DNA from 3 places in the Streptomyces sp. NPDC005808 genome. Region 1 is predicted to be linked to each of the others. Evidence: predicted binding sites of a transcription regulator. Region 1 holds the regulator's gene; each other region holds the start of a gene.

Evidence for each region. Region 1 encodes HspR, which represses chaperone genes until heat shock. Its sites were predicted from a motif close to TTGAGNNNNNNNNNCTCAA; they were not measured.
Region 2: the regulator HspR is predicted to act here: its motif matches at 2,067-2,085, upstream of dnaK (molecular chaperone DnaK).
Region 3: the regulator HspR is predicted to act here: its motif matches at 3,822-3,840, upstream of lon (endopeptidase La).

The regions. Positions count from the first base shown of each region.
Region 1 is NZ_JBIAIK010000004.1:370,593-380,522, forward strand. It holds gene ACFYPC_RS12110 (fibronectin type III domain-containing protein) at 1-1,113, shown strand, start outside; gene ACFYPC_RS12115 (heat shock protein transcriptional repressor HspR) at 1,235-1,687, opposite strand; gene dnaJ (molecular chaperone DnaJ) at 1,695-2,879, opposite strand; gene grpE (nucleotide exchange factor GrpE) at 2,913-3,581, opposite strand; gene dnaK (molecular chaperone DnaK) at 3,578-5,425, opposite strand; gene ACFYPC_RS12135 (MraY family glycosyltransferase) at 5,532-6,644, opposite strand; gene ACFYPC_RS12140 ((Fe-S)-binding protein) at 7,054-9,321, shown strand; gene ACFYPC_RS12145 (SMI1/KNR4 family protein) at 9,506-9,930, opposite strand, start outside.
Region 2 is NZ_JBIAIK010000002.1:299,574-309,503, reverse strand. It holds gene ACFYPC_RS04935 (esterase-like activity of phytase family protein) at 1-34, opposite strand, end outside; gene dnaK (molecular chaperone DnaK) at 101-2,011, opposite strand; gene ACFYPC_RS04925 (OsmC family protein) at 2,173-2,601, opposite strand; gene ACFYPC_RS04920 (alkaline phosphatase family protein) at 2,780-4,864, opposite strand; gene ACFYPC_RS04915 (hypothetical protein) at 5,113-5,553, opposite strand; gene ACFYPC_RS04910 (MBL fold metallo-hydrolase) at 5,665-6,438, shown strand; gene ACFYPC_RS04905 (DedA family protein) at 6,560-7,183, shown strand; gene ACFYPC_RS04900 (MBL fold metallo-hydrolase) at 7,286-8,452, opposite strand; gene ACFYPC_RS04895 (aminotransferase class I/II-fold pyridoxal phosphate-dependent enzyme) at 8,449-9,696, opposite strand; gene ACFYPC_RS04890 (hypothetical protein) at 9,795-9,930, opposite strand, start outside.
Region 3 is NZ_JBIAIK010000001.1:617,039-626,968, forward strand. It holds gene ACFYPC_RS02800 (multifunctional oxoglutarate decarboxylase/oxoglutarate dehydrogenase thiamine pyrophosphate-binding subunit/dihydrolipoyllysine-residue succinyltransferase subunit) at 1-52, opposite strand, end outside; gene ACFYPC_RS02805 (ATP-binding protein) at 344-1,534, opposite strand; gene ACFYPC_RS02810 (response regulator transcription factor) at 1,572-2,309, opposite strand; gene ACFYPC_RS02815 (spermidine synthase) at 2,423-3,100, opposite strand; partial or broken gene ACFYPC_RS02820 (GNAT family N-acetyltransferase) at 3,241-3,354, opposite strand; gene lon (endopeptidase La) at 3,863-6,283, shown strand; gene ACFYPC_RS02830 (lysozyme) at 6,348-7,184, opposite strand; gene ACFYPC_RS02835 (MarR family winged helix-turn-helix transcriptional regulator) at 7,502-7,993, shown strand; gene ACFYPC_RS02840 (protein phosphatase 2C domain-containing protein) at 8,083-8,871, opposite strand; gene ACFYPC_RS02845 (nitrate- and nitrite sensing domain-containing protein) at 9,278-9,930, shown strand, end outside.

The sequences.
Region 1 (9,930 bases):
GGCTACCGCGCCTACCGCCGGCTCCAGGGCAGCACCACCTGGACGAAACTCGCCACGTCGACCGCCCCCTCGTACACCGACTCGCCTCCGGCGACCGGGGAGACGTACTACTACGAGGTCCGCGCCAACGACAAGGCGGGCAACGAGTCCGCCGGTACCGCGGACCAGGGCGTGACCACCGTCGACCGGACGGCACCTGGCGCACCCGCCGGGCTGATCGCCACCTCCATGCGGACCGGGCTGCAGCTCGACTGGAACGGGGTCACGGGGGCGGCGTCCTACCGCGTCTACCGGGCGGCGAGCGAGAACGGTACGTACACCCGGGTGGGCAGTACAGATCGGCTCTCGTACCTGGACACCTCGGCCGCCGAAAGCGTCACGTACTACTACCGCGTGACCGTTCTCGACGCGGCGGGCAACGAGTCCGCGCGTTCGGGCGCCGCCGCGGGCGAGCGCGAGGACCTCACCGCTCCGCCCGCAGTCACCGGGCTGACGGTCACTCCGACCGAGTACGGCTTCGAGCTGGAGTGGGACGCGAATCCGGCCGCCGACCTCGCGAGGTACACCGTCTACTGGGGTGAGATCCTGGGCGACGAGGGCGATCAGCAGGTCTGCTACGGAACCCTGACGGAGTATCTGGGGGCCGACACCACCTCGTACTCGTACACCACTCTGCCGGACGGCGACCGCGTCTGCTTCTTCATCGACGCCATCGACGCGTCCGGGAACTCTTCCTTCAGGTCGACCCGGACGGCCGAGGCCGTCGCCGCGACCGAGCTCGACATGACGCCGAGCGTGCAGACGCCCGAGGGCTCGCCGCTGAGCCTCAGCGCGAGCGGGGCTGAGGGCGACGAGGGGAACCTGCTCCAGTGGTACGGGCTGGGCGGCGAGGACAACCCGGCGCCGGAGGCCGCCGCCGGATACCGCGTCTACCGTTGGAACCCCGCCATCGGGGCGTACGAGAAGATCGCCGACCTCGGTGTCGGTGCCTTCATGTACTTCGACACCGGCGCGAAGCGCGGCACCACGTCGTACTACTGGGTGACCGGCGTGGCCGCCGACGGCACCGAGACGCTGCCCGCGGGCGACTGGACGGTCACCGAGCCGGCGTAGTGACCGCAGGCATCCGGCAGACGTCAAAAGGGGCCGGGAGACGGATCGTCTCCCGGCCCCTTCCGACTCGTTCAAGGTTCCGACGCGTTCAAGGTTCCGACGCGTTCAAGGCGTCCTGGAACTAGTCCGTCGGCCGCTTCGGCCGCCACACCACCAACGCACTCGTCTGCTGTACCTCCTGGTACGGCACGAGATCACGGCGGTACGACGCATGCACCGCCGCCTCCCGCTGCTGCATCGCCGCTGCCGCGCCGTCCACCGCCGCCTGGAGTTCGGCGGCGCGCTGCTGGAGTGCGGCGACCTGGTTCTCCAGCTCGATGATGCGCTTGATGCCGGCGAGGTTGATGCCCTCGTCCTGGGACAACTGCTGGACGGTACGCAGCAGTTCGATGTCGCGGGCCGAGTAGCGCCGGCCCCGGCCGGCGGTGCGGTCGGGGGAGACGAGGCCGAGGCGGTCGTACTGACGCAGGGTCTGCGGGTGCAGGCCGGAGAGCTGGGCCGCCACCGAGATGACGTAGACCGGCGTCTCCTCGGTCAGTTCGTACGGGTTGCGTCGACGGCCGGGTACGTCCATGGCGTCCTCATGCTCCCTTCGCGGCCTGGAACAGCTCCGCCCGCGGGTCCTCACCCGCGGTCGCCTCGCGATACGCCTCCAGCGCGTCACGAGCCTTGCCCGACATCTCCGTGGGGACCGCCACCTCGACGGTGACCAGCAGGTCGCCGCGGGTGCCGTCCTTGCGGACCGCGCCCTTGCCGCGGGCACGCATGGTGCGGCCGTTCGGCGTGCCCGGCGGCAGCTTCAGGGTCACCGCCGGCCCGCTCAGCGTGGGCACCTTGACCTCGCCGCCGAGGGCCGCCTCCGCGAAGGTGACGGGGACGGTGACGGTGAGGTTGTCGCCCTTGCGGCCGAAGACCGGGTGGGTGTCGACGTGAACGGTGACGTACAAGTCGCCCGCCGGGCCGCCCCGTTCACCCGGGGCGCCCTTGCCGCGCAGCCGGATGCGCTGGTTGTCGCTGACGCCGGCCGGGATACGGACCTGCATCGTGCGCGAGGACTTGGCGCGGCCACTGCCGCTGCAGACCTCGCACGGGGTCTCCGCGATCAGGCCGCGGCCCTTGCAGTCGGGGCAGGGGTCGGTGAGGGAGAACCCGCCGCCGGAGCCGCGGGCGACCTGGCCGGTGCCGACGCACGTCGGGCACACACGGGGTGTGCCGTTCGCGTCGCCGGTGCCCGAACAGGCCTTGCAGGGCGCCTGGGAGGTCATCCGCAGCGGAACCGTCGCGCCGTCCACCGCCTCGGTGAAGCTGAGCGTCACCTCGGTGTCGATGTCCTGGCCGCGCCGGGGCTGCGTACGGGTACCGGTGGTCGTGCCGCCGCGGTTGAACAGCCCGCCGAACACGTCACCGATCCCGCCGCCGAAGCCGCCGCCCTGTGCTCCGCCGCCCTGGGGGCCGCCTCCGAAGAGGTCGCCCAGGTCGAAGTTGAAGTTGCCGCCTCCGGCGCCGGGGCCCGGACGGAAGCCGCCGTTGCCGAAGAGGGCGCGTGCCTCGTCGTACTCCTTGCGCTTCTTGGGGTCCCCGAGGATGTCGTTCGCCTCGGAGATCTCCTTGAAGCGGTCCTCCGCCTTGGCGTTGCCCTTGTTGGCGTCCGGGTGGAACTCGCGGGCGAGCTTCCGGTACGCCTTCTTGATCTCGGCCTCGGTGGCGTCCTTGGGGACGCCGAGGACCTTGTAGTAGTCCTTCTCGATGAAGTCCTTGGTGCTCATCCTCGACGTCCCTCCTCTCTCACGCGTTCAACGTCAGCCCTCGTCCGGGCCACCGCTCTCCTTGTCGTCCGCCGCCTCGGCCGTCGCGTCCTCGGACTTGACGGCCTGCGCACCGGGCTGGGGCTCGGCGACGGCCACCCGCGCGGGGCGGATGGTGCGCTCGCCGAAGCGATACCCCGGCTGCAGAATCGCCACGCACGTCGTCTCGGTGACATCCGGCGCGTACGAGTGCATCAGGGCCTCGTGGATCATCGGGTCGAAGGGCTCGCCCTCCTTGCCGAAGGTCTGCAGACCCAGCTTCGCCGCCACGGTCTCCAGCGACTCACCCACCGACTTGAAGCCGCCGACCAGTTCACCGTGGTCCCGCGCGCGGCCGATGTCGTCGAGCACGGGCAGGAGCTCGGTCAGGAGGTTCGCGATGGCGACCTCCTTGACCGCGATCCGGTCGCGCTCGACCCGGCGGCGGTAGTTCTGGTACTCGGCCTGCAGCCGCTGGAGGTCCGCCGTGCGCTCACCGAGCGCCGTGCGCACCTGGTCCAGCTGTGCTGTCAGACCGGCCAGTTGGGCCTGTGCCTGTGCTGCTGCTGATTCGTCCCCGGCCGCAGCCGCCCCCTCGGGGGCGGCTGTCGGCTCGGCGTCGTCAGGGGTGGCGCCGGAAGGGACGTCAGGCTTCTCTTCGAAGCCCGGGGTCTCCTCCGTCACGCGGCACCGTCCTTGCGGTCACGGTCCTCGTCGACGATCTCCGCGTCGACCACGTCGTCGTCGGCCCTCGGCGCCTCGGCGCCGGGAGCGTCACCCGCGGCCTGGGCGGCGTTGGCATCGGCGTACATGGCCTGGCCGAGCTTCTGCGAGACCGCGGCGACCTTCTCGGTGGCGGTGCGGATCTCGGCGGTGTCCTCGCCCTTGAGCGCGGCCTTCAGCTCCTCGATGGAAGCCTCGACCTCGGTCTTGACCTCGCCGGGGACCTTGTCCTCGTTGTCCTTGAGGAACTTCTCCGTCTGGTAGACGAGCTGCTCGCCCTGGTTGCGGGACTCGGCGGCCTCGCGGCGGGCGTGGTCCTCCTCCGCGTACTTCTCGGCCTCTTCGCGCATCCGGTTGACCTCGTCCTTCGGCAGCGAGGAGCCACCGGTGACGGTCATCTTCTGTTCCTTGCCGGTGCCGAGGTCCTTGGCCGTGACGTGCATGATGCCGTTGGCGTCGATGTCGAAGGCGACCTCGATCTGCGGGACACCACGCGGGGCCGGCGGCAGACCGGTCAGCTCGAACATCCCGAGCTTCTTGTTGTACGCCGCGATCTCGCGCTCGCCCTGGTAGACCTGGATCTGCACGGAGGGCTGGTTGTCCTCGGCGGTGGTGAAGATCTCGGACCGCTTGGTCGGGATCGTCGTGTTCCGCTCGATGAGCTTGGTCATGATGCCGCCCTTGGTCTCGATACCCAGGGACAGCGGGGTCACGTCGAGGAGCAGGACGTCCTTGACCTCACCCTTGAGGACACCGGCCTGGAGGGCGGCGCCGATGGCGACGACCTCGTCCGGGTTCACACCCTTGTTGGCCTCGTTGCCACCGGTCAGCTCCTTGACGAGCTCGGCGACGGCGGGCATACGGGTGGAGCCACCGACGAGAACGACGTGGTCGATCTCGGAGAGGTTGATCCCGGCGTCCTTGATGACGTTGTGGAACGGCGTCTTGCAGCGCTCCAGAAGGTCAGCGGTGAGCTGCTGGAACTGGGCGCGCGTGAGCTTCTCGTCCAGGTGCAGCGGGCCCTCGGCGGAAGCCGTGATGTAGGGCAGGTTGATCGAGGTCTCGGTGGACGAGGACAGCTCGATCTTGGCCTTCTCGGCGGCCTCGCGGAGGCGCTGGAGGGCCATCTTGTCCTTGCCCAGGTCCACGCCGTGGCCGGAGCGGAACTGCTGCACCAGGTAGTCGACGACACGCTGGTCCCAGTCGTCACCACCGAGGTGGTTGTCGCCGTTCGTGGCCTTCACCTCGACGACGCCGTCGCCGATCTCGAGCAGCGAGACGTCGAAGGTGCCGCCACCGAGGTCGAAGACGAGGATCGTCTGGTCGTCCTTGTCGAGGCCGTACGCAAGGGCGGCGGCCGTCGGCTCGTTGACGATACGAAGGACGTTCAGGCCCGCGATCTCGCCTGCCTCCTTCGTCGCCTGACGCTCGGAATCGTTGAAGTACGCCGGGACGGTGATGACCGCGTCGGCCACCTTCTCGCCCAGGTAAGCCTCGGCGTCACGCTTCAGCTTCTGCAGGATGAAGGCGCTCATCTGCTGCGGATTGAAGCTCTTGCCGTCGAGCTCGATCTTCCAGTCCGTGCCCATGTGACGCTTCACGGACCGAATGGTCCGGTCCACGTTCGTGACCGCCTGGCGCTTGGCGACCTCGCCGACGAGAACCTCACCGTTCTTCGCGAAGGCGACGACGGACGGCGTGGTCCTGGCACCCTCGGCGTTGGTGATGACGGTGGGCTCGCCGCCCTCCAGAACGCTGACGACGGAGTTAGTCGTGCCCAGGTCGATGCCGACCGCACGTGCCATTTCAATTCCTCCAGCAATGACTTGAGTGGAACGGACTCAAGTGTGCACGACTCCCGCCACATCGTCAACGGAGCTGAGTCGAGGAGGCTCAACTCTTATCTGTTTCTTAGACGCATCTTGCGTCTGACCTGGGGGTTTTCAGTCGGTCCGGCGCTTGAGTCTTCAGCCCGGCCTGCACTTGCGGATGACGGCCCCTCCGGGCGACCGGAGGTCTGGGGGCCCTGCGTCCATCAGCGGCTCCGCCGCGGGCCCCAGGGGACGGGAACGGGTAGGGGCGACGGGGGCGGGAAACGGGGCCCGCGCCTGCCACGAGCACCACCACCGCGACGCCCCCCGCCACCCACCACGCCGCCCCCGCACCGACCCACCCCAGATCGATGAGCAAACCGACCAGTGCCGCGCCGAACGCCGCCGTACCGATCACCACCACGGCACCCCGCGACGTCAGCCCGACCCGCCGAAGCCGCTGAGCGAGATGCCCGCCCGGCCCCCGCGCCGCGAGAGCGAGATCGGCGAGCCCGACCGCGGTCAGCGAGAACAGCGCCGCGACCCCGGACCCCGTCTCCCGCCCCCCGTGCACCAGCACCGCCGCCGAGGCGAGCACGAACCCGGCGAAGAGCGCCCCGCACCGCCCCGGCACGATCCGCGCCGGGGGCCTGCCCTGCATCAGGAACCCGGCGAGCGCCGCGGCCAGCACGCTCAGCAGCACCGTCGTACCGTCCATGACCTCGGCCGCCGCACACCCGCTCAGCGCGAAGGCGGTGACGACCCCGACGGTCCCCATCACTCCGTCGGCGTGATCGAGCGAGACGAAGGCGAAGGTGACCAGGACGGTCCAGACGATGCCCAACACCGCGCCGAGCACGCCGAGTTGACCGTAGGGAACGGTCAGCACGGCGGCCAGTCCCACGCCTGTCACCTGGACCCCGAGCGGCACGGCCCGCAGGTCGGCGACCAGCCCGAGCAGTCCTACCCCGGCCCCGACCACCAGCAGCCGCCCGGCGTCCGCCCCCAGCGGAGCGACCTCCGTCCACTCCCCCACGCCGGCCACCAGCACCGTCCCGCCGAGCACCGCCACCCCGCCCAACAAGGGAACCGCGCGCGAGCGCCGCGGCCGTCGCTGGACCACCCCGAAGCGCAGGGCGAACATCCGCAGCAGGGCGGCGAGGACGGCGGCGAGGAGCAGGGCGGCGAGGGCGGCGACGATTCCGTACAACACCTCGCCAATTTAGGCGTAAATGTCACAATACTGTGCGAATAACACGATCGGGTTTACGCGGCGACGCACGGCAGCCACATGGGCGTCTCGGACGGCCGCCGCATGGGTGTCCGTACGGCCGCCACACGAGCACCTCGCACGGCAGCCACATGAGCACCTCGTACAGCCGCCACACGGATGTCTCGTACGGCCGCCACATGGGCGTCTCGTACGGCCGTTGTGTGGGGCACCCCCGCTCAGGCAACCCTCAGCGACACAGATCACCGCGCCCCTGGCTACAGTGCGGCAGAAGATATGGGTACTCTCAGACCGACTACATAAGTTACCGCTTAGTAATCGTTCGCAATCACCGCAATCACCTCCGAAGTACCTCTCGGAGCAACACCTCGCAGGCCCGAGGAGCCCCCAAATGCAACTCGCCGCGATCATTGTGTCGCTGGTACTCGCCGTGGTCGGCGCGGCCCTGTTCAGCAGGGCCATCGCGCAGATCTACCGGTTCGTACGGCTCGGCCAGGACGTCCCCGCGGGCACCCGCACCGACGGCTGGGCCGCGCGCACCGTCACGGTGGTCAGGGAGTTCCTCGGCCACACCCGGATGAACCGCTGGGGCGTGGTCGGCGTCGCGCACTGGTTCGTCGCCGTCGGCTTCTTCTCACTGGTCGCGACCCTGGTCAACGCCTTCGGGCAGCTCTTCCAGGCCGACTGGGTGCTGCCGGTCATCGGCCACTGGCTGCCGTACGAGATCTTCGTCGAGTTCATCGGCCTGATGACGACCCTCGGCATCCTCACGCTGATCGTCATCCGTCAGCTCTCCAAGGCGGACAGGCCGGGCCGCAAGTCCCGCTTCGCCGGGTCCAACACCGGCCAGGCCTACTTCGTCGAGTCGGTCATCCTGATCATCGGGCTCGCGATCATGACCCTGCGCGGCCTGGAGGGCGCCCTCGCCGACGTGCACGGCTACGAGGCCGCGTACTTCGCCTCGTACCCGATCGTCGCCGCCTTCAGGGGGACGGACGTCGGCACGCTCCAGAACCTGATCTATCTCACCGCGATGATCAAGATCGGGACCTCGTTCATCTGGATGATCGTGGTCTCGCTGAAGACCGACATGGGCGTGGCCTGGCACCGTTTCCTGGCCTTCCCCAACATCTGGTTCAAGCGCAACGCCAAGGGTTCGGTCGCGCTCGGCGGGCTGCTGCCGATGACGTCGGGCGGCAAGGACATCGACTTCACCGATCCCGGTGAGGACGACGTGTTCGGTGTGTCCCAGGTGGAGCAGTTCTCCTGGAAGGGCCTGCTGGACTTCTCCACCTGCACCGAGTGCGGGCGCTGCCAGTCGCAGTGCCCGGCCTGGAACACCGGCAAGCCGCTCTCCCCGAAGCTGCTGATCATGTCGCTGCGGGACCACGCCCACGCCAAGGCCCCCTACCTGCTGGCCGGCGGTGGCAAGGACGCCGAGGGCACGGAGAAGGCCACCGAGGAGCAGCTCGCGGACGTACCCGCCGCCGCCCTCGCGGAGGCCGAACGCCCCCTCATCGGCACCCTCGAAGAGAACGGCGTCATCGACCCGGACGTCCTGTGGTCCTGCACCACCTGCGGTGCCTGCGTCGAGCAGTGCCCGGTCGACATCGAGCACATCGACCACATCGTCGACATGCGCCGCTACCAGGTGATGATCGAGTCCGCGTTCCCGTCCGAGGCGGGCACGATGCTCAAGAACCTGGAGAAGAAGGGCAACCCCTGGGGGCTGGCCAAGAAGCAGCGCCTGGAGTGGACCAAGGAGGTCGACTTCGAGATCCCGGTCGTCGGCCGCGACATCGAGGACCTGTCCGAGGTCGACTACCTGTACTGGGTCGGCTGCGCCGGCGCACTGGAGGACCGAGCCAAGAAGACCACCAAGGCCTTCGCGGAACTCCTGCACATGGCGGGCGTCTCCTTCGCCATCATGGGCGGCGACGAGAAGTGCACCGGTGACTCGGCCCGCCGTCTGGGCAACGAGCCGCTGTTCCAGGAACTCGGCATGGAGAACGTGGCCGCGCTGAACATGGCGTACGGCGAGGATGACGAGGACCCGGCGACGAAGAAGCCGAAGTCCGCGAAGAGGATCGTCGCGACCTGCCCGCACTGCCTCAACACCCTCGGCAACGAGTACCCGCAGCTCGGCGGCGACTACGAGGTCATCCACCACACCCAGCTGCTCCAGCACCTCATCGACGAGGGCAAACTCGTCCCGGTCACCCCGGTGGAAGGCCTGATCACCTACCACGACCCGTGCTACCTGGGCCGCCACAACAAGATCTACACGCCCCCGCGCGAGATCATGTCCGCCGTCCCCGGCCTGCGCCAACAGGAGATGCACCGCCACAAGGAACGCGGCTTCTGCTGCGGCGCCGGCGGGGCGCGCATGTGGATGGAGGAGCGCATCGGCAAGCGCATCAACAACGAGCGTGTGGACGAGGCCCTTTCGCTGAACCCGGACATCGTGTCGACGGCCTGCCCGTTCTGCCTCGTCATGCTGACCGACTCGGTCAACGGCAAGAAGAACGATGGCCAGGCCAAGGAGTCCGTCCAGGTCGTCGACGTCGCCCAGCTGCTCCTCGACTCCGTCAGGACCCCGGCCGACCCGGCGGGCTCGGCGGAAGCGGAGAGCGTGCCGGAGCCGGAGCCGGTGAAGTGACGCAGTAGACAGGCACGTGGGTTGACGCTGCAGGGGCCGGGATTCCTCGGCCCCTGCAGCGTTTCCTGTGCCTCCCCACGGGAGTCCCTGGGGGCGTACTCAGCGCCTGCGCGTCCCCAACGCCCCCATAAGCGCCGTCGGTTCGGCGGTTATGGCGCTTTTTCCGTGAAGTAGTCACGGCGAGTCAGACCTTCGGGGCCATGCGATAACGGTCTGGATGGGCACGGAGTCGAGGTGAAGTGAGTTCGAGGGCCCGATTGTCACGTCCGGCGCTCATGTGGTTGAGCCAACGTTCATACCAGTCGAGGAAGTCGATGGCGGAGGAGACGTTGGGGCCCCAAAACCCGTCGCTGTTGCCAGTCAGGACGCGGCCGGTGAGGGGACCGGTCACTGCGATGAGGCATACGTCGGTGCAGCCCATCTCAATGACGTGGAGGAAGAGATCGCCTTCGTGGTCCCCGGGTCCTGCGCCTTCGAAGCCGCGGGGTGACCCTGGTTCTCCGCGCGGATTCATGACCAGCAGGGAACACCGCTCCAGCGGCAGGAGGCCGTAGAACGGCGACGCGCCTGAGCCTCCGATGTGTGTGAGGAACTGCCGATAGGCGTCGG
Region 2 (9,930 bases), on a different contig from region 1:
CGACCGCGCTGACCGTGATCGAAAGTCTCTTCATGACCCGCACGTTAGGGATACCGGGTGACGGGCGGCCGAACAGCGGGCAACGCGAGGCACCGGTGTACTAGACGGCGCCACCCCTCCCGTCCTTGCCCATGTCACCATCTCCACCTCTTTCCCTCTCTTCGTCCACGATCTCCGCGTCCACCACGCCCTCCTCCTCGCTCGGGGCGTGCTCGGCGGTCGCCGGCTCGTCCTGCGGAGGCGTCTGCGACGGCGCCTGCTGGGCCTGTGCGTACATCGCCTGGCCCATCCGCTGGCTCACGGTGGCGAGTTTCTCGACGGCGGCCCGCAGCGCGCTCGTGTCGGCGGTCTCCTCCAGGAGCTCCTTCAGCTCCGCGATGGCCGACTCGACCTCCGGCTTCGTGTCGGAGGGGATGCGCTCCTCGTTCTCCTGGACGAACTTCTCGGTCTGGTAGACGAGTTGCTCGGCCTGGTTGCGGGTCTCGGCGGCCTCACGGCGCCGCCGGTCCTCGTCCGCGTACTGCTCGGCCTCGCGCATCATGCGGTCGATGTCGTCCTTGGGAAGCGCGGAGCCGCCGGTGACGGTCATCTTCTGCTCGCGTTCCGTGGCGAGGTCCTTCGCGGAGACGTGCATGATCCCGTTGGCGTCGATGTCGAAGGCGACCTCGATCTGCGGCACCCCGCGCGGCGCGGGCGGCAGCCCGGTGAGGTCGAAGACGCCGAGCTTCTTGTTGTACGCGGCGATCTCGCGCTCGCCCTGGTAGACCTGGATGCCGACGGACGGCTGGTTGTCCACGGCGGTCGTGAAGATCTCCGAACGCCGGGTCGGGATCGTGGTGTTGCGCTCGATGAGCTTGGTCATGATGCCGCCCTTGGTCTCGATGCCCAGGGACAGCGGGGTCACGTCGAGCAGCAGGACGTCCTTGACGTCACCGCGGATGACACCTGCCTGGAGCGCGGCGCCCACGGCGACGACCTCGTCCGGGTTGACGCCCTTGTGCGGCTCCTTGCCGGTGAGTTCCTTCACCAGGTCGGTGACGGCGGGCATCCGGGTCGAGCCGCCGACCAGGATGACCCGGTCGACCACGGAGAGCTGCACGCCCGCGTCCTTGACCGCCTGGTGGAAGGGGTTCTTGCAGCGGTCGAGCAGGTCGGCGGTCAGCTCCTGGAACTGGGCGCGCGTCAGCTTCTCGTCGAGGTGCAGTGGGCCGTCGGCGGTGGCGGTGATGTAGGGCAGGTTGACGGTGGTCTCGGAGGCGCTGGACAGCTCGATCTTGGCCTTCTCGGCGCCCTCGCGCAGCCGTTGCAGCGCCATCTTGTCGTGTCCGAGGTCGATGCCGTACGAGGCCTTGAACCGCTGGGCGAGATGCTCGACAACTCGCTGATCCCAATCGTCGCCGCCCAGTTGGGTGTCACCGTTGGTCGCCTTGACCTCGATCACACCGTCGCCGATCTCCAGGAGCGAGACGTCGAAGGTCCCGCCACCGAGGTCGAAGACGAGAACGGTCTGCTCCTCGCCGCGGTCGAGCCCGTACGCCAGGGCAGCGGCCGTCGGCTCGTTGATGATCCGCAGGACTTTGAGCCCCGCGATCTCGCCCGCCTCCTTGGTGGCCTGGCGCTGCGCGTCGTCGAAGTAGGCGGGCACGGTGATCACGGCGTCCGTGACGTCCTCACCGAGATACGCCTCGGCGTCCCGCTTCAGCTTCTGCAGCACGCGCGCCGCCAACTCCTGCGCGCGGTACCGGGTTCCGTCGATGGTGCCCGTCTCCGGAAAGCGCCAGCCCGCGTCGCCCATGTGACGCTTGGCGGAACGCGCGGTGCGCTCCACGTTCGTCACGGCTTGCCGCTTGGCGACCTCCCCGACGAGCACCTCGCCGTTCTTGGCGAAGGCCACCACGGAGGGCGTGGTGCGCGCGCCCTCCGCGTTGGCCACGACCGTGGGGTCGCCGCCCTCCAGAACAGCGACCACGGAGTTCGTCGTACCGAGATCGATCCCGACCGCGCGTGCCATGTCCGTCCCCTTCCACCCACCTCTGCCCGGCTCTGCCCGCCTCCCAGCACAAAACTTGAGTGCGTTTCTGTCAATGGGGCGGGAGCTCCGCGCGGGCCCGGACATGACGACGCCGCGGCCCCCTTCGAGGGACCGCGGCGTCGTACTTGCCTACGGGGCTGTCAGGCGAGCTTCGCCGACAGGGTGATCGTCGTGCCGGTGAGCGCCTGGCTGACCGGGCAGTTCTCCTTGGCGTCCTCGGCCGCGGCGACGAAGGCGTCCTCTTCGATGCCCGGCACCGTGCCCTCGACGGTGAGGTGGATGCCGGTGATGCCCTCGCCCGGCTGGAAGCTGACGTCGGCGGAGGTGACGAGCTTGGTAGCCGGGGTACCGGCCCCCGCGAGGGCGTGCGAGAACGCCATGGAGAAGCAGCTGGAGTGGGCGGCCGCGATCAGCTCCTCGGGGCTGGTCTTGCCGTTCGCGTCCTGGGAGCGCGACGCCCACGTCACGGGCTGCTCGTCGATGGCGCCGGAGGAGTCGAAGGTGACGACGCCGTTGCCCTCGAGCAGGTTGCCTTCCCAGACGGTGTGTGCAGAGCGCGTGGTTGCCACGATGAGTCCTTTCGGGTGTGGTCCCGTTACCGGGGTTCCGTATCCCCCATCCGATCACACCTGCGCCCGGACCACCCAGCCGATGGGGCGGCGCCCGCTCAACTCACCCGGAACACCGGTCTCGCGCGTCCCCGGGGGTGCACCGCAGCTCGCTTTTGCGGCGGCCCCGAGGGCGTGCTCAGGCGGCCCGCTCGCCCGGTTGCACCACCAGCGGCACTTGAGGCCCGTCGCACTCACGCAGCCACCGCCGCAGTACATGGTGCACCTGTTCGGCGCCGACCAGTTCGGCGCCGTCCTCGACCGGCAGGGACAGCGCGAGTGGCGACAGCAGGAAGGGCTGTCCCTGGGCGCCGCCGAGTCCGCCGTGCGAGCCGATCTGCTCCTCGAAGGCGAGGACTTCGCCCTCCGCGGGGTCGTACCAGGAGTTGACCATGATGTCGGCGACGTGCGGAAAGGAGTGGGTCCGTCGTACCGCGTCGGCGGCGCCGGGGCCGAAGTCGGCCAGCGGGCCCGGGTTTTCGTCGTCGAGCTCGTCCACCGGAACCTCCGCTCCGTGCGCGCCGAGGACGAGTCCGCCGTACTCCTCGCTGCGTACGAGGACGAAGCCGACGCCCGGGTGGTTGGCGAGCGTGGACAGCAGCGCGGGATGGCGCCGGTCGATCTCCTCGCGGCTCATCCGGTGCGGCACGTCGGGGAAGGAGACGAGTCCCAGGTTGCCGGAGGCCAGCACGATGGGCTCGGCGCGGCGTGCGGGCCGGTGCTGTTCGCCGCCCTCCTCGACGGGCCTGTGCAGCGCGGCTCGCACCGCCGCCCGCGCCTCGGCGCCGCTGTGGGTGCGCCGCGCCTTGCGCGGCACGGGCAGCCCGCAGCCGGCCCGGACCAGGTTGCCGAGGGTGAGTCCGTAGCGGGTCAGGAAGGTCTCCCCCGGGCTCTGGCCGTGGTCGGAGAGCACCACGATCCGGTACCGCCGGGGGGCGTGCTCGGCGACCTTCGCGATCAGCGCGAGTGAGCGGTCCAGGCGGGCCAGGACCTTCTCCGCGTCGCGGCTGCACGGCCCGGAGTGGTGCGCCACCTCGTCGTACCCCACCAGGTCGGCGTAGACCGAGTTGCGCCCGGCGAGCATGTCGCCGATCACCGCGGCGACGACGACGTCCCGCTCGACGACGGTCGCGAAGGCACGGATGAAGGGGTACAGCCCGCCGCGGTTGACGCGCGGGCGCTGCTTCCTGGCACGGCGCCGGGTGGACTGGCCGATCTCCCGGAACACCTCGGCGCCGAAGGACATGGCGGTGCGGACGGCGTTGGCGGGGTCGCTGAAGTACGCGAAGTAGCCCGACCGGGAACGGTTCTCCTTCCCCCTCCGCGCGGCTATGGACAGCACGAGGGCCAGTTGGTCGGCGCCGCCGCTGAAGAGGTTGCCGCGGCTGGCGCCGTCGACGGTGAGGAGTCCACCGTCACCCGTGTACTCGACGGCCCGGCGCTGGAGTTCGGCGGCGCTGCTGGGCCGGTTGCAGACCATGACCTCCTGGCTGTCCTTCTCGTACCAACGGAAGGCCGGGACGTCGTGGTTGGTGCCGTGCAGGATGCCGAGCTGGCTGGCGCCTGTCTGACTGGACCAGTCGGTGCGCCAGGGGGTGAGCCGGTGGGTGGCGCGGGCGCTCGGCCTGCTGTTCCCCAGCCACTGCGCCACGGTCGGCATGAGTCCCTTGCCCACGGCCTCCCGCAGCACGTCGTGGCCGACTCCGTCGAGCTGGAGGAAGAGGGCGGCGGGGGTCGAGGGGCCGGCCTGGCCGTCGGCCCGCCTGCGACGCCGGTCGGCGAGCCGGTACAGCCTGCGCCGGTAGGCGTCGTCGTCCCGTACGGCGAGGGCACCACCGGTGGCCGAGGCGACGGCGGACATCACCGCGGCGACGACCACGGCGGTCTCCGGTGCGGCCTCGCCCCGCCCGGAGGGATTGATCCGCAGGGCTATCAGCAGCAAGGACCCGTTGAGGAAGAAGACGAGCAGCCCGAGGACGAACGCGGGCACCAACAGCAGCGCCCTGACGAACAGCGGCCACGCCAATGACGACAGCAGGCCGAAGACGCCCGCGCCGATCCCCGCGGTGACGGCGATCCGGGTGGCGCTGTCGCCGGCGTCCGTCTCCAGCTGGAAGTCGGGCAGCACACCGGCAAGGACGAGCATCGTGATCGTGGAGACGCCCCACACGACGGCACTCCGCCACAGCCCGCCGAGAACCCGCCGCCAACCCCCGCCGCCCACGCCCTGCCACCTCGCATCCCGGCCCGCCCGGTCCGCGAGGCCTGCTTCCACCCTGTCACAACGGACGGACACGGCCGATCGTCACCAGGTCACGGAACGGATCGCAGGTCAGCGGCTCAGCTTGGGCCCCGGCTCAGCGGAGGTACTCAGCGGGCTCTGTCACTCAGGGGGCTCTGTCACTCAGCGGGCGCCGCGACTCAGCAGACCCAGCAACCCAGCGGGCGCCGCGACTCAGGAGGCTCCGTCGCTCAGCGGCCGTCGTACCCGGCCGTCGGCATCGACAGGCGGCGATGGACCCGGGCCTTCATCTCGGTGTCGTACGAGGGTTCCGCGCTGCCGACGGTCTCGACCCGTACACCGCGGCGTAAGCACTCGGCGGTGAACTCGTCCACCGAGGCGAGGGCGCGCTCCAGGACGCGATGGCTGGGCGCGACGAACAGGTCGACGAGGCCCGCCTCGACGTCGGCCCAGAGGGTGCGGTGGTCGGGGCGCAGACCCCGTACGAGTAACTCGCGCGTGACGATGTAGCCGTGTTCGGCGGCCCAGCGGGCGCACATCGCGTGCTGGCTGCGGGAGTCCACCAGGAACGGGTCCGCGTCCAGTTCCTCCAGGGGCGTCAGGCTTGCGATCGCCGTCACGCGCAGCGACAGGGGCCCCGGCCGGCCCGGCGGGCACCTCAGCGCGTGCATGCCGGCGGCATCGCGCACTTCTCCCATGGCGTCCCCCTCACCTCCGGGTTTCGTCGCAGACCCTACTCCTGCCCGTAGGCTCGGGGGGAGTCGCGCGAAGGAGGCAAAGAAGTGCCGGTGGAGATCACCTGGTGGGGGCACGCCACCTGCACGCTGGAGGACTCCGGCACGCGCGTGCTCACGGACCCGCTCTTCGCGCGCCGGCTCGCACACCTCAGGCGCAGGCGCGGGGCGCCGCCCCCACCGTCGGCCGCGGTCGCCGACGTGGTGCTCGTCTCGCATCTGCACTCCGACCATCTGCATCTGCCCTCGCTGGCGCGGCTCGCGCCCGGGACACACGTGCTGGTGCCCAGGGGTGCCCCACGCGCGGTGCCCGCGCTGCGCAGGCTGGACCACCTGCTGCTCACCGAGGTGGCGCCCGGCGACCGAACGGCAACCGGTGACCTGGTGGTACGTACCGTGTCGGCGCGCCATGACGGGCGGCGGCTGCCGCTCGGTCCGCACCGGGTGCCCGCCCTGGGGTTCGTAGTGGAGGGCGAGGCACGCACGTATTTCGCCGGGGACACCGGGCTGTTCGAGTCGATGGCCGAGGAGGTCGGACCGGTCGATGTGGCGCTGTTGCCGGTCGGCGGATGGGGGCCGCATCTCGGGGAAGAACATCTGGATGCGGGGCGTGCGGCCGAGGCGCTCGTCCGGCTGATGCCACGCAGCGCTGTGCCGGTGCACTACGGCACGTACTGGCCGATCGGATTGGACGCCGTGCGCCCCCATGAGTTCTACGCGCCGGGCGAGGAGTTCGTGCGCCTTGCCGCCGAACGTGCGCCCCAGGTCGCGGTGCACCTGCTCGGCCACGGCGAGTGCGTACGGCCGGAGGTCGCGAGGTGACGGTCTCCGACCGCCGCGGCCCCGGGCGCGCACGCATACCCAGGTGCCGCGAAGTGATGGCCGTTTCCGCTCCGGCCGCCTCGGAGGCCGCGGGGCTGTGTGTGCTTCCGGCGGTGGTCCGGTGAGTTTCCTGGCCGCGGCCTCGACCACGGCACCGGAGACCGCGCAGCAGGCGATCGGGTATCCCACGCTCTTCGTGCTGGTGCTGCTCGGCGCGCTGGTGCCGGTGGTACCGACGGGTGCGCTGGTCAGTTCGGCGGCCGTGGTGGCCTTCCATCAGACGGCGCCGTTCGCGATGCTGCTGGTCTTCGTGGTGGCGGCACTCGCCGCGTTCCTCGGTGATGTCGCGCTGTACTGGCTGGGGCGGCGCGGGATGGGCTCCAAGAACGGTTCACGCTGGCTGGAGGCGATCCGCGCCCGCGCCCCCGAGGACCGCCTCACCCAGGCCCAGGAGAAACTGGGCGACCACGGCATCGCCGTACTGGTCCTCTCCCGCCTCGTCCCCGCCGGCCGCATCCCGGTGATGCTCGCCTGCCTGCTGGCGAAGATGCCCCTGCGCACCTTCGCCCGTGGCGACATCCCCGCCTGTCTGGCCTGGGCAGCGACCTACCAGCTCATCGGCGTCCTGGGCGGCTCCCTCTTCAGCGAGCCCTGGGAGGGCGTCGTGGCGGCGGTGGTCCTGACGGTGGCGATCAGCCTGTTGCCGGGTGTGTGGCGCCGGGTGCGCAGGACCGCGCCCCAGTAGGGGCGCAGCCCTCTTAGGAGCGCAGCCCTATAAGGGGCCCCGTGGGGCGCGGGGAACTGCACGAGCAACCCGGAACATGCCGCAGTCACGCGGCCTCCGCGATCACCCCAGAACCCGGGAACCCCCCACCGGCAGGTCCCACAGATCCTCCCGGTCCCGCCCCGCCCTCTCCCAGGCCGCCCGGACCCGGATCAACGGTTCGAGAACCGGCTCGGCGGAGAGAACGAAGGTGCCCCAGTGCATGGGGGCCATGCGACGGGCGCCGAGATCGACGGCGGCGCGGACCGCTTCCTCCGGATCGCAGTGGACGTCACTCAGCCACCACCGGGGGTCATACGCACCGATGGGGAGCAGCGCGAGGTCGATGCCCGGATAGCGGCGGCCGATGTGGGCGAACCAGTGGCCGTAACCCGTGTCGCCCGCGAAGTACACCCGCTGTCCGTCGGGCGCGGTGAGGACCCAGCCGCCCCAGAGCGTCTGGCAGGTGTCGGTGAGGCTGCGCTTGGACCAGTGGTGGGCGGGGACGAAGTCGAAGCGGACACCATCCAGTTCGGCCGCCTCCCACCAATCGAGCTCGGTGACCTGGGTGAACCGGCGGCGCCTGAACCAGCGTGCGAGCCCGGCCGGTACGAACACCGGTGTGTCGCGCGGGAGTCGGCGCAGCGTCGGGGCGTCCAGGTGGTCGTAGTGGTTGTGGCTGATGACGACCGCGTCGACGCGCGGAAGCGCACTCCAGGCCACGCCGACGGGCGTGATCCGGGCCGGGGTACCCAGGATCTTGCGGGACCAGACCGGGTCGGTGAGGACGGTGAGGCCGCCGACGCGGATCACCCAGCTCGCGTGCCCCGCCCAGGAGACGGCGACGGTCTGCGCACCCACCCGCGGCAGCGGCCCCGGCTCGAACGGCAGCGCCGGGATGTCCGCCAGCCCATCGGGGCGCGGCCGCAGCGCGCCCTCGCGAGCGAACCGCGCCAGGGCCCGCAGCCCCGGCAGCGGCGCCGTCAGCCGGTCCGCGAAGGACCGTGGCCAGACACGCCGTTCGGCGAGCGGACGGGGCTCGGCGAGCGGAACGGGAGGAGACAGTGGGGACAGTGGGGGTAGCGGGGACAGTGGGGACAGTGGGGACTGAGAAGGCGGAGGAGCACCGGCACCGGCCTCGGGCTGCGCCGGGGCCAGGGCCGGTGCCGGGGTGGACGCCGGATCATCCGCGTCCCGCGTGGTCGTGGATGTCGTAGAGCTGCTCGTGGTCGACTCGGACTGCTGCGTCATCGAGGAGGCTCCCATCGCTGAGCGTCATCTCGGAGATCGTCGAAGGCCGACTCCAACAGGGTCAACGCGCGTTGCACATGCGGCGGTTCCAACGGCGAGGGTGACGTGAGGCATTCCACCCGCTCCTCGTCCGTCGTCCCGAGCAGCGGCGCGGTGGCCAGCCGCACCCGGAGCGCCGCGAGTTCGTCGCCGAACCGGTGGCCGCCCGGCGCGGGCAGGCCGAGCCGGGTGGTGAGGAAGTCCTCCAGATCCTGTGCGTCGCCCACACCGTGCGCGCCGAGCGCGGAGCGCAGCGGTCCGAGGTCCACGTACAGGTGTCTGCCGGCCTGCGGTGGCCGCGCGAGGGCGCCCGAGCCCACCACCGCCCGGTGCGCGGCGGCGGCCACGCGCGCGTGGAGGCGTACGGACGCCGTGAGCCGCCCGGTGATCGCCTCGGGCTCGCCGAGCGCGTACGCGGCGGCAGCGGCGACGGGTTCGGCGACCGGGGCGCCGAGCGCGGTGAGTACGTCTAGGACGCGGGCGCGCAGTCGGGCCCCCGATTCGTTGTCGGCGAAACGGGCGACGGCGGCGGGCCAGCCCTGCGGCAGGAAGGGGCCGGCGAGATCCGTGAGGACGGTGACCTCGCCGGGGAGCATCTCGGCCGGGCTGAGCAGCACGGTGTCGTGCGGCTGGTGCAGGGTGTCGCGCCAGGTCTCGTCGCTGACGATGTGCAGTCCCTCGCCCGCCGCGGCCTCGACGGTCTCGTGGACCACCTCGGGGGGCGCGACGGTGCCGGTGGGGTCGTCCGCGACGGAGAGAACGAGCAGCCGGGGGTCGCCGCCTTCGGCGCGCACTCTGCGTACGGTCTCCAGAAGGGCGTAGGGATCCGGCACGCCGCCGCACTCCGCGGGCGTCGCCACATGGAACACGGATCTTCCCAACAGGCGTGCCTGTGGCGCCCACCAGGCGGCGCAGGGCCGCGGCAGCAGGACGTCGCCGCCGAGTGCGCCGGTCAGCGCGAGGAGCAACGCGGGGGCGCCGGGTGCGGCGGCCACCCCCTCCGGAGCGGTGGGCAGTCCACGCCGGGCCCAGTAGCCGCAGGCCGCGTCCAGGAGCGCGGGCCCGCCGCCCGAGGGCTCGGTCTCGGGCCGGTCCGCGGCGGCGGCGAGCACGGCACGCAGTTCCGGCAGCACGGGCAGACCCTGATCGGGGAGCGGCGGCCCGTAGCGGACGGGCCCGTGCCCTTCCGGATGCGTCCGCCGCATAGGTGCCTCCGCGCGTTACGCGCATTCTGTGGTGCAGTGCCGGGTGGTGCTCAGGTGTGGGGCCGGCGCCGCTCTGTCGTCGGGCGCCGGATGACCTGTCAGCCGTCCGCCGACGTGTCCTTGGTCCGCAGCCGGTACACGGCCGCGCCCAGCGCGCCGGTGATCAGGACGCCGCCGGTGATCAGGGCCGGTAGCGAGCCGGTGAAGGCGCCGCCCTCACCGGCGTGGACGCCG
Region 3 (9,930 bases), on a different contig from region 1:
AGGCCTGCTCTTCGGTCGAGATGCTCGAGTTACTGGGGGACTGTGGCGACACGGCGGCAACCGCCCTCTTCCGCTTCTCACAAGGTGATGGACAGCGGGAATCAAGGCTACGCCTCCCTGGCCGGGAAGGTCAGGCCGGGCAGGCCATCGTCGTGTAAGTCACACCGGAAAGTGTGTTTCGGGGGTGGAAATGGCGGGAAACAAGCGGGGTTCCGGCCCGGAACGGGCATGCGGGAGTACGTCTGCCCGAGGCCCCGGCACGACTCACGTGGCCCTCTGCCCGACCACACGCCCGCCAGTGACGAACGGCGAAGGATCTTGTGGCTCCGGTTCGAACTTTACGTCAACTTGGCAAAGAGGGAAGCCCTGGAAGGATGACCTCGATCCGGCAACCCCGCTCGGATTCGGCCACCCCGATCCGCCCGCCGTGCAGATCGACCGCCCAACGGGCGATGGCCAGGCCCAGGCCCGTACCGCCGTCGCTGCCGGGACCGTGCGGCGCGGGGACCCCGCCGCGGTTGAACCGCTCGAAGACGCGGTGCCACTCCGACCTCGGAATGCCTGGACCCTCGTCAAGGATCTCCAGGGAGAGGGACTCCGGGTGGTCGCCGCGTCTGGCCCTGACGGTCACCCGGCCGTGCGGCGGGCTGTGCTTGACCGCGTTGTCGATGAGGTTGGCGACGACCTGGTGGATCCGCTCCGGGTCCGCGTGCGCGGTCAGCTCGGGCGGCGACACGTCGAGGTGCAGATGGACGTCGGTGCGCGTGTGGCTGCCGGAGCCCGAGGCGATGTCCGCGCGTGCGGTGGAGACCATGTTGGCCTCCTTCAGGACGCCCGACAGGTAGGGCCACACCTCGAAGCGGCGCTGACGCAGCGGTACGACGCCGTTGTCCAGCCTGGACAGGTCGAGCAGCGTCTCCACGAGACGGCCGAGCCGCTCCGTCTGCTTCAGAGCCGTACGCATCGTCTCGGGGTCGGCGGCGGAGACGCCGTCCACGACGTTCTCCAGGACCGCGCGCAGCCCCGCGATGGGGGTCCGCAGCTCGTGGGAGACATTCGCCACGAGCTCCTTGCGCTGGCGGTCCTGGGCTTCCAGCTCGTCGGCCATCAGGTTGATCGTCAGGGCGAGGTCGCCCAGCTCGTCCCGGCGGTCGTCGCGCACGCGGCGCGTGTAGTCGCCGTGCGAGATGGACCGGGCGACCGCGTTCATCTCGTCGAGCGGGGCCGTGAGCGAATGCGCCACGAACTGCGTTATCAGCAGTGTGGCGATCATCGAGAACACCGTGATGAAGCGCAGTTCGGTCTGCGTGCGCGCCGCGATGATCGACAGACCCGTGGTGATGAAGACCGAGACGACGACCAGGGTGCCGAGCTTCGTCTTGATGGAGAAGGGCCGCACGCCACCCCAGGGGCTCTCGTCCTTGGACCCGCCCGGACCGGAGCCGGCGCGTTTGCGCTCCCCGCATCCGGAGCCGCTGTTCCCGCGCTCCCCGACCCCGGGTCTGGCACCCTTGCGGTCCCCGAACCCGCTCATCACATCAGCCCCCTGAAGAAGGCCCCGGCCGCCCGGCTCAGGGAGTCGGGGTCTCCAGGGCGTAGCCCACGCCGTGGACCGTACGGATACGCTCGGCGCCGATCTTCCGGCGCAGCGCCTTGATGTGGCTGTCCACGGTCCGGGTGCCGGAGGCGTCCGCCCAGTCCCAGACCTCGGCGAGCAGTTGCTCACGCGAGAGTACGGCCCGCGGGGTGTTCGCGAGGCACACGAGGAGGTCGAACTCGGTGGGCGTGAGGTGCACGTCCTCCGAGCGCACCCGTACCCGGCGCTGCGCGTGGTCGATCTCCAGCTCGCCGAGCCTGAGGATCCCGCTGCGGGGCGTCGAGGCGGCCACGACGGCGCGCTCCACGCGGCGCAGCAGGACGTGTACGCGGGCGGCCAGCTCGCGCATGGAGAACGGTTTCGTCATGTAATCGTCGGCGCCGACGCCCAGGCCGACCAGCATGTCGGTCTCGTCGTCGCGCGCGGTGAGCATCAGCACCGGCACCGGGCGCTGGGCCTGCACCCGTCGGCAGACCTCCAGCCCGTCGAAGCCGGGCAGCATGATGTCGAGGATCAGCAGGTCGGGCTGCCAGGCCTCGGCGGTGTCGACGGCGGCCGGGCCGTCGCCCGCGGTTTGCACCAGGAATCCCTCGGCGCGCAGACGTGCCGCGATGGCGTCGACGATCGTCGGGTCGTCCTCGACGACCAGGACCCGTCGCTGAGCGCCGGGTGTCGCCGCCGCGCCGTTGTGGGAGGTGTGTGTCTGCTCCATCGCCCGCCCCTGAAGTGTGCTTTCCGGAATCCGTGGGGTGATCCCATGACTGCGCTTGACGCTTGAATGATCTGCGTCAGGGAAGCAGAGTACGGGCAGCCACCGCGGCTCGGCTATCCAGGTCTTACCGCGAGATGGACGACGTCGGGAACGCCCCGGGCAACGGGGACCTCTTCGGTACGGACCCCCTTGAACCCGGCATTCCGTAGGGTTCCTTCAAATTCCGGAGAGGGTCGCGCCGACCACACCGCGAGTACCCCGCCGGGCTTCAACACCCTTGCACAGCCTGCGAGTCCGGCCTCCGAATAGAGGCTTTCGTTGCCCTCCGTGACCGTCCAGCCGGGCCCGTTGTCGATGTCCAGGCACAGCGCGTCGTGTGTGTCGGAAATCTCATTGACGTAGGCGAGCAGATCCGCTTCGACGATCTCCGTGCGCGGATCGGCGAGCGCCTCGGCCGACAGTGCGGCCAGTGGGCCGCCGAGGTGCCAGTCGATCACCGCCGGCTCGCGCTCCACGACGGTGATACGCCCCCAGCGCGGATCCGAGGCCGCGTGCGCGAGTGAGAACCCGACGCCGAGACCGCCGATCAGCAGCCTCGGCTGCGCCCGCCCGTCCAGCGCGCCGTACGCGGCGTCGATGAGCAGCCGCTCCGAACGGCCGTCGGAGGTGTCCATCAGGAAGCACCCGTTGGCGATGATCTGCAGCAGCGCACCGTGACGCCGCAGCACGACCTCGCCGTACGGGCCCTCGCGACGGTCGATCACTGCGGGGGTGTCGTACGAGGTGACCATCGGCCCATCTTGGCAGCTCTCCCTGACGCCGGGCGGCCGAATCACACCCGTGCCAGGGGGTGGAGTCGGCGCGCAGCCGCCTTGGCCGGCGAGGGGGACCACGACGAGGCCGGCCACGGCGGGCAGCGGCCGACGGAGGTTCAGACGCCCCCGGTGAACTTCGCGCTCGTCAACGGTGCCTCCACGCGCCATCCGAGGGACTCGTACAGTGCCCGCCCGTCCGGTGTTCCGGCGAGTACGCCGGTCGTGCCCCCGCGTCTTCCACTCCACCGCCTCACCGCGCGCGGCGAAGTACTCCCGCTGCCGGGCGATCAGGCGGTCGAGTTCCGCCCCGCCCACTCCGAGGTCACGCGGACCGCTTACCAGGCCGCGAAACTGCCCGACGATCCGCAGCAGCGGCCCGTCCTGTTCGTATCCGACCCCCGTAGGAGGGTGGGAGGGGCGCCCCTCATCTGGTCGTCGTAGGCGGCGAGAAAGGGGTGGGCTTCGGTGTCCGTCACTGGGGAGACGGTCCGGACGGTACGAGACGTGGCAACTGAATAGGTGGGCGGCGTCCTGGCGAGGTCATGCCGTTCAGGGCGGCCCCCGGCGGGCTCCACGCACATCGACGCGCCGGGCCGGCTCGCCCCCGGCGCCAAGGTCACGGGGCCCTCCCGGCTCGCGTACGACCGCGATCGCTGACAGCGAACAGCCTGGGGGAACACCAGAGCGCTCACAAGCATTGAGTCCACATAGCTCAACTTGCTTGTCGAGAGGAAGATCATGGCTGCCGATACGACGTCCACACCGCTCAACCTGCCCGTGCTGCCGCTCGACGACGAGGTCGTGCTGCCCGGAATGGTGGTTCCGCTGGACCTGAACGACACCGATGTGCGGGCCGCGGTGGAGGCCGCTCAGGCTGCCGCCCGCTCGACACCGGGGAAGCCGCAGGTGCTGCTGGTGCCGCGGATCGACGGGACGTACGCGGGCACGGGTGTGCTCGGGACGGTCGAACAGGTCGGCCGGCTTGCCGACGGCGACCCGGGCGCGCTGATCCGCGGCCGTGGGCGCGTGCAGATCGGCGCCGGGACCACGGGTCCGGGAGCCGCACTCTGGGTGGAGGGGACGCGCGTCAGCGAGACCGTGCCCGAGCCGCTGCCCGGCCACGTCACCGAACTGATCAAGGAATACAAGGCCCTCGCCACCAGCTGGCTGCGCAAGCGCGGCGCCTGGCAGGTCGTGGACCGCGTCACGGCGATCGACGACGTCTCCGCCCTTGCCGACAACTCCGGATACTCACCTTTCCTCTCCACCGAACAGAAGGTGGAGCTGCTGGAGACCGCGGACCCGGTCGCCCGTCTGAAGCTCGCCACCGAGCAGCTCCGCGAGCACCTCGCCGAGCAGGATGTCGCCGAGTCCATCGCCAAGGACGTACAGGAAGGTGTCGACAAGCAGCAGCGCGAGTTCCTGCTGCGGCGCCAGCTCGATGCCGTACGCAAGGAGCTCCGTGACCTCAAGGGGGAGGGCGGAGAGGACGAGAGCGACGACTACCGCTCCCGCGTCGAGGCCGCCGACCTTCCCGAGAACGTCCGCGAGGCCGCCCTCAAGGAGGTCGAGAAGCTGGAGCGCGCGAGCGACCAGTCGCCCGAGGGCTCCTGGATCCGGACCTGGCTCGACACCGTCCTCGAACTGCCGTGGAACGAACGCACCGAGGACGAGTACGACATCCAGGGCGCCAAGGCGATCCTCGACGCAGAGCACGCGGGCCTCGAGGACGTGAAGGAGCGGATCACCGAATACCTCGCCGTGCGCAAGCGGCGTGCCGAGCGAGGGCTCGGCGTGGTCGGCGGCCGTCGCGGCGGCGCGGTGCTTGCGCTCGTCGGACCCCCCGGCGTCGGCAAGACCTCGCTCGGCGAATCCGTCGCGCACGCCATGGGCCGCAAGTTCGTACGGGTCGCCCTGGGCGGCGTACGCGACGAGGCCGAGATCCGCGGACACCGGCGTACGTACGTCGGCGCGCTGCCCGGCCGTGTCGTCCGCGCCATCAAGGAGGCCGGGTCCATGAACCCGGTCGTGCTCCTGGACGAGATCGACAAGGTCGGCTCCGACTACCGCGGCGACCCCGCCGCCGCCCTCCTCGAAGTGCTCGACCCCGCCCAGAACCACACCTTCCGCGACCACTACCTGGAGGTCGAACTCGACCTCAGCGACGTCGTCTTCCTGGCGACCGCCAACGTCCTGGAAGCCATCCCGGAGGCCCTGCTCGACCGCATGGAGCTGGTCCGCCTCGACGGCTACACCGAGGACGAGAAGGTCGTCATCGCACGCGACCACCTGCTGCCGCGCCAGCTGGAGCGGGCCGGTCTGGAGAAGGACGAGGTCACGCTCGACGAGAGCGCGCTGCGCAGGCTCGCCGGGGAGTACACCCGGGAGGCGGGCGTACGGAACCTGGAGCGCGGCATCGCCCGGCTGCTCCGCAAGGTCGCGGCGCAGCACGAACTCGGTGAGCGGAAACTGCCGTTCACGGTGACCGAGGACGATCTGCGCGGGCTCATCGGGCGTCCGCACCACGTGCCCGAGTCCGCCCAGGACCCGGCCGAGCGCCGCACGGCGGTGCCCGGTGTCGCGACGGGACTCGCCGTCACGGGCGCCGGCGGTGACGTGCTGTTCGTCGAGGCCTCGCTCGCCGATCCGGAGACGGGCGCGGCGGGTCTGACCCTGACCGGTCAGCTCGGTGACGTGATGAAGGAGTCCGCGCAGATCGCGCTCTCCTTCCTGCGCAGCCACGGCGCGGAGCTCGAACTCCCCGTCGGCGACCTCAAGGACCGGGGTGTGCACATCCACTTCCCGGCCGGGGCCGTCCCCAAGGACGGTCCGAGCGCGGGCGTCACCATGACGACCGCTCTCGCCTCGCTGCTCAGCGGGCGGCTGGTCCGCACCGACGTCGCCATGACCGGCGAGGTCTCGCTCACCGGCCGTGTCCTGCCCATCGGAGGCGTCAAGCAGAAGCTGCTCGCCGCCCACCGGGCCGGGGTCACGACGGTGATCATCCCGAAGCGCAACGAAGCCGACCTGGACGACGTCCCGGCCCAGGTCCTGGACAAGCTCGACGTCCACGCGGTGACGGATGTCCGCCAGGTGCTGGAACTGGCGCTCGCTCCGGCGAGGAACGGCGCGGCTGTGGAGGTTCCGGTGGCGGCGTGACGGACGCCATCGGTTGAGGAAGGCCCGGATCCCGCGAGGGACCCGGGCCTTCCCGCGTCCAGCGTCAGCCGTTGGCGAGTGCCACCACCCGGTCCAGCGCCCCGTTGAACCTGTTGTGGTCCCCGACCGTCGGACCGGACGACGTGTACTGCCACATCGTGTAGTAGCCCCAGCCGGCCGGCAGCGTGCCGACGGCGGTGGCGTATCGCGCGACCCACAGCGGGTTGGCGGCGGCGAAACCGGCGTAATTGCCGGTGCACTCGGTCCACCAGGTGGTCGCCGTGTAGATCACGGCGTCCCGCCCGGTGCGCGCCTTGTACTGGGTGAGAAAGCTGCTGATCCAGCTGACCATGGCGCTCTGCGTCTTCCCGTAGCAGGAGGCCCCGTACGGGTTCCACTCGATGTCGAGCACGCCGGGCAGCGTCCTGCCGTCCTTGGACCAGCCGCCTCCGTGGTCGACGAAGTAGTTGGCCTGGGTGGCGCCGGTCGTCGTGTCGGGGGTCGCGAAGTGGTAGGCACCGCGGATCATCCCGACGTTGTAGGAGCCGTTGTACTGCTGGGCGAAGTAGGGGTTCGTGTAGTACGTCCCTTCCGTCGCCTTGGCGTACGCCCATTTGACCCCGCTGCTCCACAGGGTCGCCCAGGCGACGTTGCCCTGGTGGCTGCTGACGTCCACGCCTTCCGTCTGCGTGGCCCTGCTGTCGGGCGGGAGGCCGCCCTGGCCGTCGTGGGCGACGACGCCCATGCCCAGGTGGGCGGAGCCGCGGGCGGGGACATCGGCTGCCTGGGCCGGGACGGCGAGAAGGAGCGAGAAGGCGGCGAGCAGGATCCCGAGCGCGGGAAAGCGCTTCGACGAGTGCGGGCGGCGGGCCGTGCGGGATCTGTACCGGTGCGCGGGCATGTCGTGCCTCCGAGGAGATCGGTGGTGCACGGTGGTGCTCGGTGGGGGAGCGCCGGCTGCATGCGCCTGCCACGGTGGGATCAAGTCCTCATCGACTTGTTGATGGCGGCGCAGGGGTTACGTGCCATGCCGGGCGACTTCCTGCAGTGGTCATGTCACATATTGCCTGCCCTTGACGCTACGCACGTGGAAGACGGCGTGGAAGGGGGCCCGGACGCTGCCGATGGTCTACGCCTGCGAAATACTGGCGGAGCTGCAGAGACGGTGATTTTTGGCAGAAACTTTCAGGATCGGGAAACCGGGTCAGGGGTGCTGACGTGCACGAGGACGCGAACGGCGACGGGCAGCGCGGCGAACCCACGGCGTCCGGAAATGGTGTGGACCAGGAATTCCCCTCGCTGGAACGCGAGTTGACGGTGTTCCTGCGGCGGGCCCGGGCCTCCTCGGGCGAGATGGCCCGTGCCGTCCATCCCGACCTGGAGTCCTCCGCGTACGGACTCCTCTTCCGCCTGGAGGAGTGCGGCCGCCAGCGTGCCACGGAACTCGCCGCCTACATCGGCGTCGGCAAGGCCACCATGTCCCGCCAGCTCCGGGCACTCGAAGACCTCGGCCTCGTCACCCGCGAGCCCGACCCCGCCGACGGCCGCGCCTGGCTCGTCCACCTCACGGAGGAGGGCCGGACGCGTTTCCGTGCGGTGCGGGAGGCGCGGCGGGCGCGCTACGTCCGGCAGCTCAACGGCTGGGACCCGCGCGAGGTGGCCGAACTGGCCCGGCTGCTGCACCAGCTGAACACGGTGATGGAGAAGTAGCCGACCGCGCCGGCTCTCGGCCGCCGTGGCTCACCCTCCACGGCCACCGGAGAAGCGGCCGGCCTCGCCCGCATCCGGATCGCCGCGTCTCACCACTCCACGAAAACCACCGTCGCGTCGTCGTGCGTCTTGCTCCGTCCCAGCCGCACCCGCAGCTCCGCGTCCGCGGACTCCAGCACCCGTACGCGGGAGACAAGGGCCTGTGCCCCTTCTTTCCGTACGAGGGTGAACAGGCCCGTCCAGTCACCCTCCCGGAACTTCTCCACCCACCGCGTGGCACCGTCCGTCAGGGCGGCCAGCGCCCGGACGGAGGACCGGGGCGCCGTCCCCGTCACCGCGCGCGACGCCACCGAGGGATCCGCCGCGGCAGTGAAGAAGCCGCCCTCCTGGTTGCGCAGGGTCGCGTCGGTACGGGCGGCGGAGGTGAGGGTCGCCGGGGGGACGTGGGAGAGGCGGTCGTCGAGGATCGCGGTGACGGCGCCTTCGGGGGACTCGAGCAGCAGAGCGGAGTCCGACAGGACGAGGTACTCGACCTCGGCGGCGGACCAGCGGGCGAGGACGACGGTTGCCTGGGGTGTGCGGGGGTGAGAAAGGTCACAGGTCTCGGCGTGGGCCCCGGTCGTACGCGTGATCGAGCGGGAAAGTACCTCAGTCAGCGTCAGATCCCGTCGGGTAAGGGACAGTTCGGTCAGCGCGCCGCCCAGGCGGGAGGAGAACCAGGCGACCGAGTGCAGGCAGCCGTCGTCACCCGCGGGAGGCGTCACACCGTCCAGGACGACCAGCGCGCCCCCTCGTCCCGAGGCGGGAAGTCCGACCGATGCGAAGTCCTCATTGGGGCGGGCCGGGTCGCCGGGCTCCGAGACGAGTTCAGTACGCATCCGGCCAGTCTGCACGAGCCCTTCACAAGATCCATGAGAGGTCGGCATCAGTTGCCGAATCGGCGCGGACCGGCAGATCGGGCGTCGGGTTTGGCATGGAATGATCGACTCCGGTGAAGCGTGGCGGCGAATACTGCCAAAGCCCGTCGCTCACGTCCAACCAGCCTGCCGCGCAGGCGAACCGCACACCTCGGAGGGACTTGCCCGCCAACTCCCGTCCGATGTTCACTCCTTCGGGTGGCGGGCCGGATGATGCGGGACCACTGCCCACCGGCACTGGAAGGGTCGGGAACCGGTGGGGGCGCCCCCTGCTTGAGCGAGGTCGAAAGCTCGGGGAGGGCGAACACCCCAGTTGACGGAACGTCACCCGGGCACATGGGTACACGAGTCAGGAATGCGAGCACCGGTGCAGAAGACGCGGCCGAGGCGCACAGGCAAGCAGACGGCCTCCACGGAGGGCGCCGCTGGCGCCGCCGCCGACTCGGCGGGCAGGGGCCGAACCGCCCACGTACGCAACCGGCTGATTATCGCCGTTGCGGTCGTCGCGGCCGCCATCGTCGGCGCCGGGGCTCCCACGATCCTGACCGCCTCGGGTCAGTTGAACGACTCCCAGAACCTGGTGACGCTCGCGCAGCGCACCCAGCAGGCGCTGGTCCTCGCGCACTCGCTGGCCGACGAGCGCGACGAGGTCACCTCGTACATCGCCGCGGGCAGGCCGAAGGACAAGGTGCCCTCGGAGCAGCGCGGCGCCCGGGTCGACCGGCAGGTCGAGGAGCTGCGGGCGGACGAGGACGCCCCCGCGGGCCTCCTCGCGGACCTCGACGCCATCGCCTCGCTGCGCAGGGCGGCGCTCACCGGCGCGAGCACCGCGCTCGAAGCGCACCAGTCGTACTCCGGCGCCATCACCGAACTCCACGCCCTCGCCGAGGAGCTGGCCGAGCAGGTGCCGCCCCGCGCGGGCTCCGGCGCGCACTCCCTCGCCGAGCTGGACTCCGCCGTCCAGCAGTCCGCCGCCGCCCGCGGACTGCTCCTCGCGGCCCTCAGCGTCCCGCGCAGCAC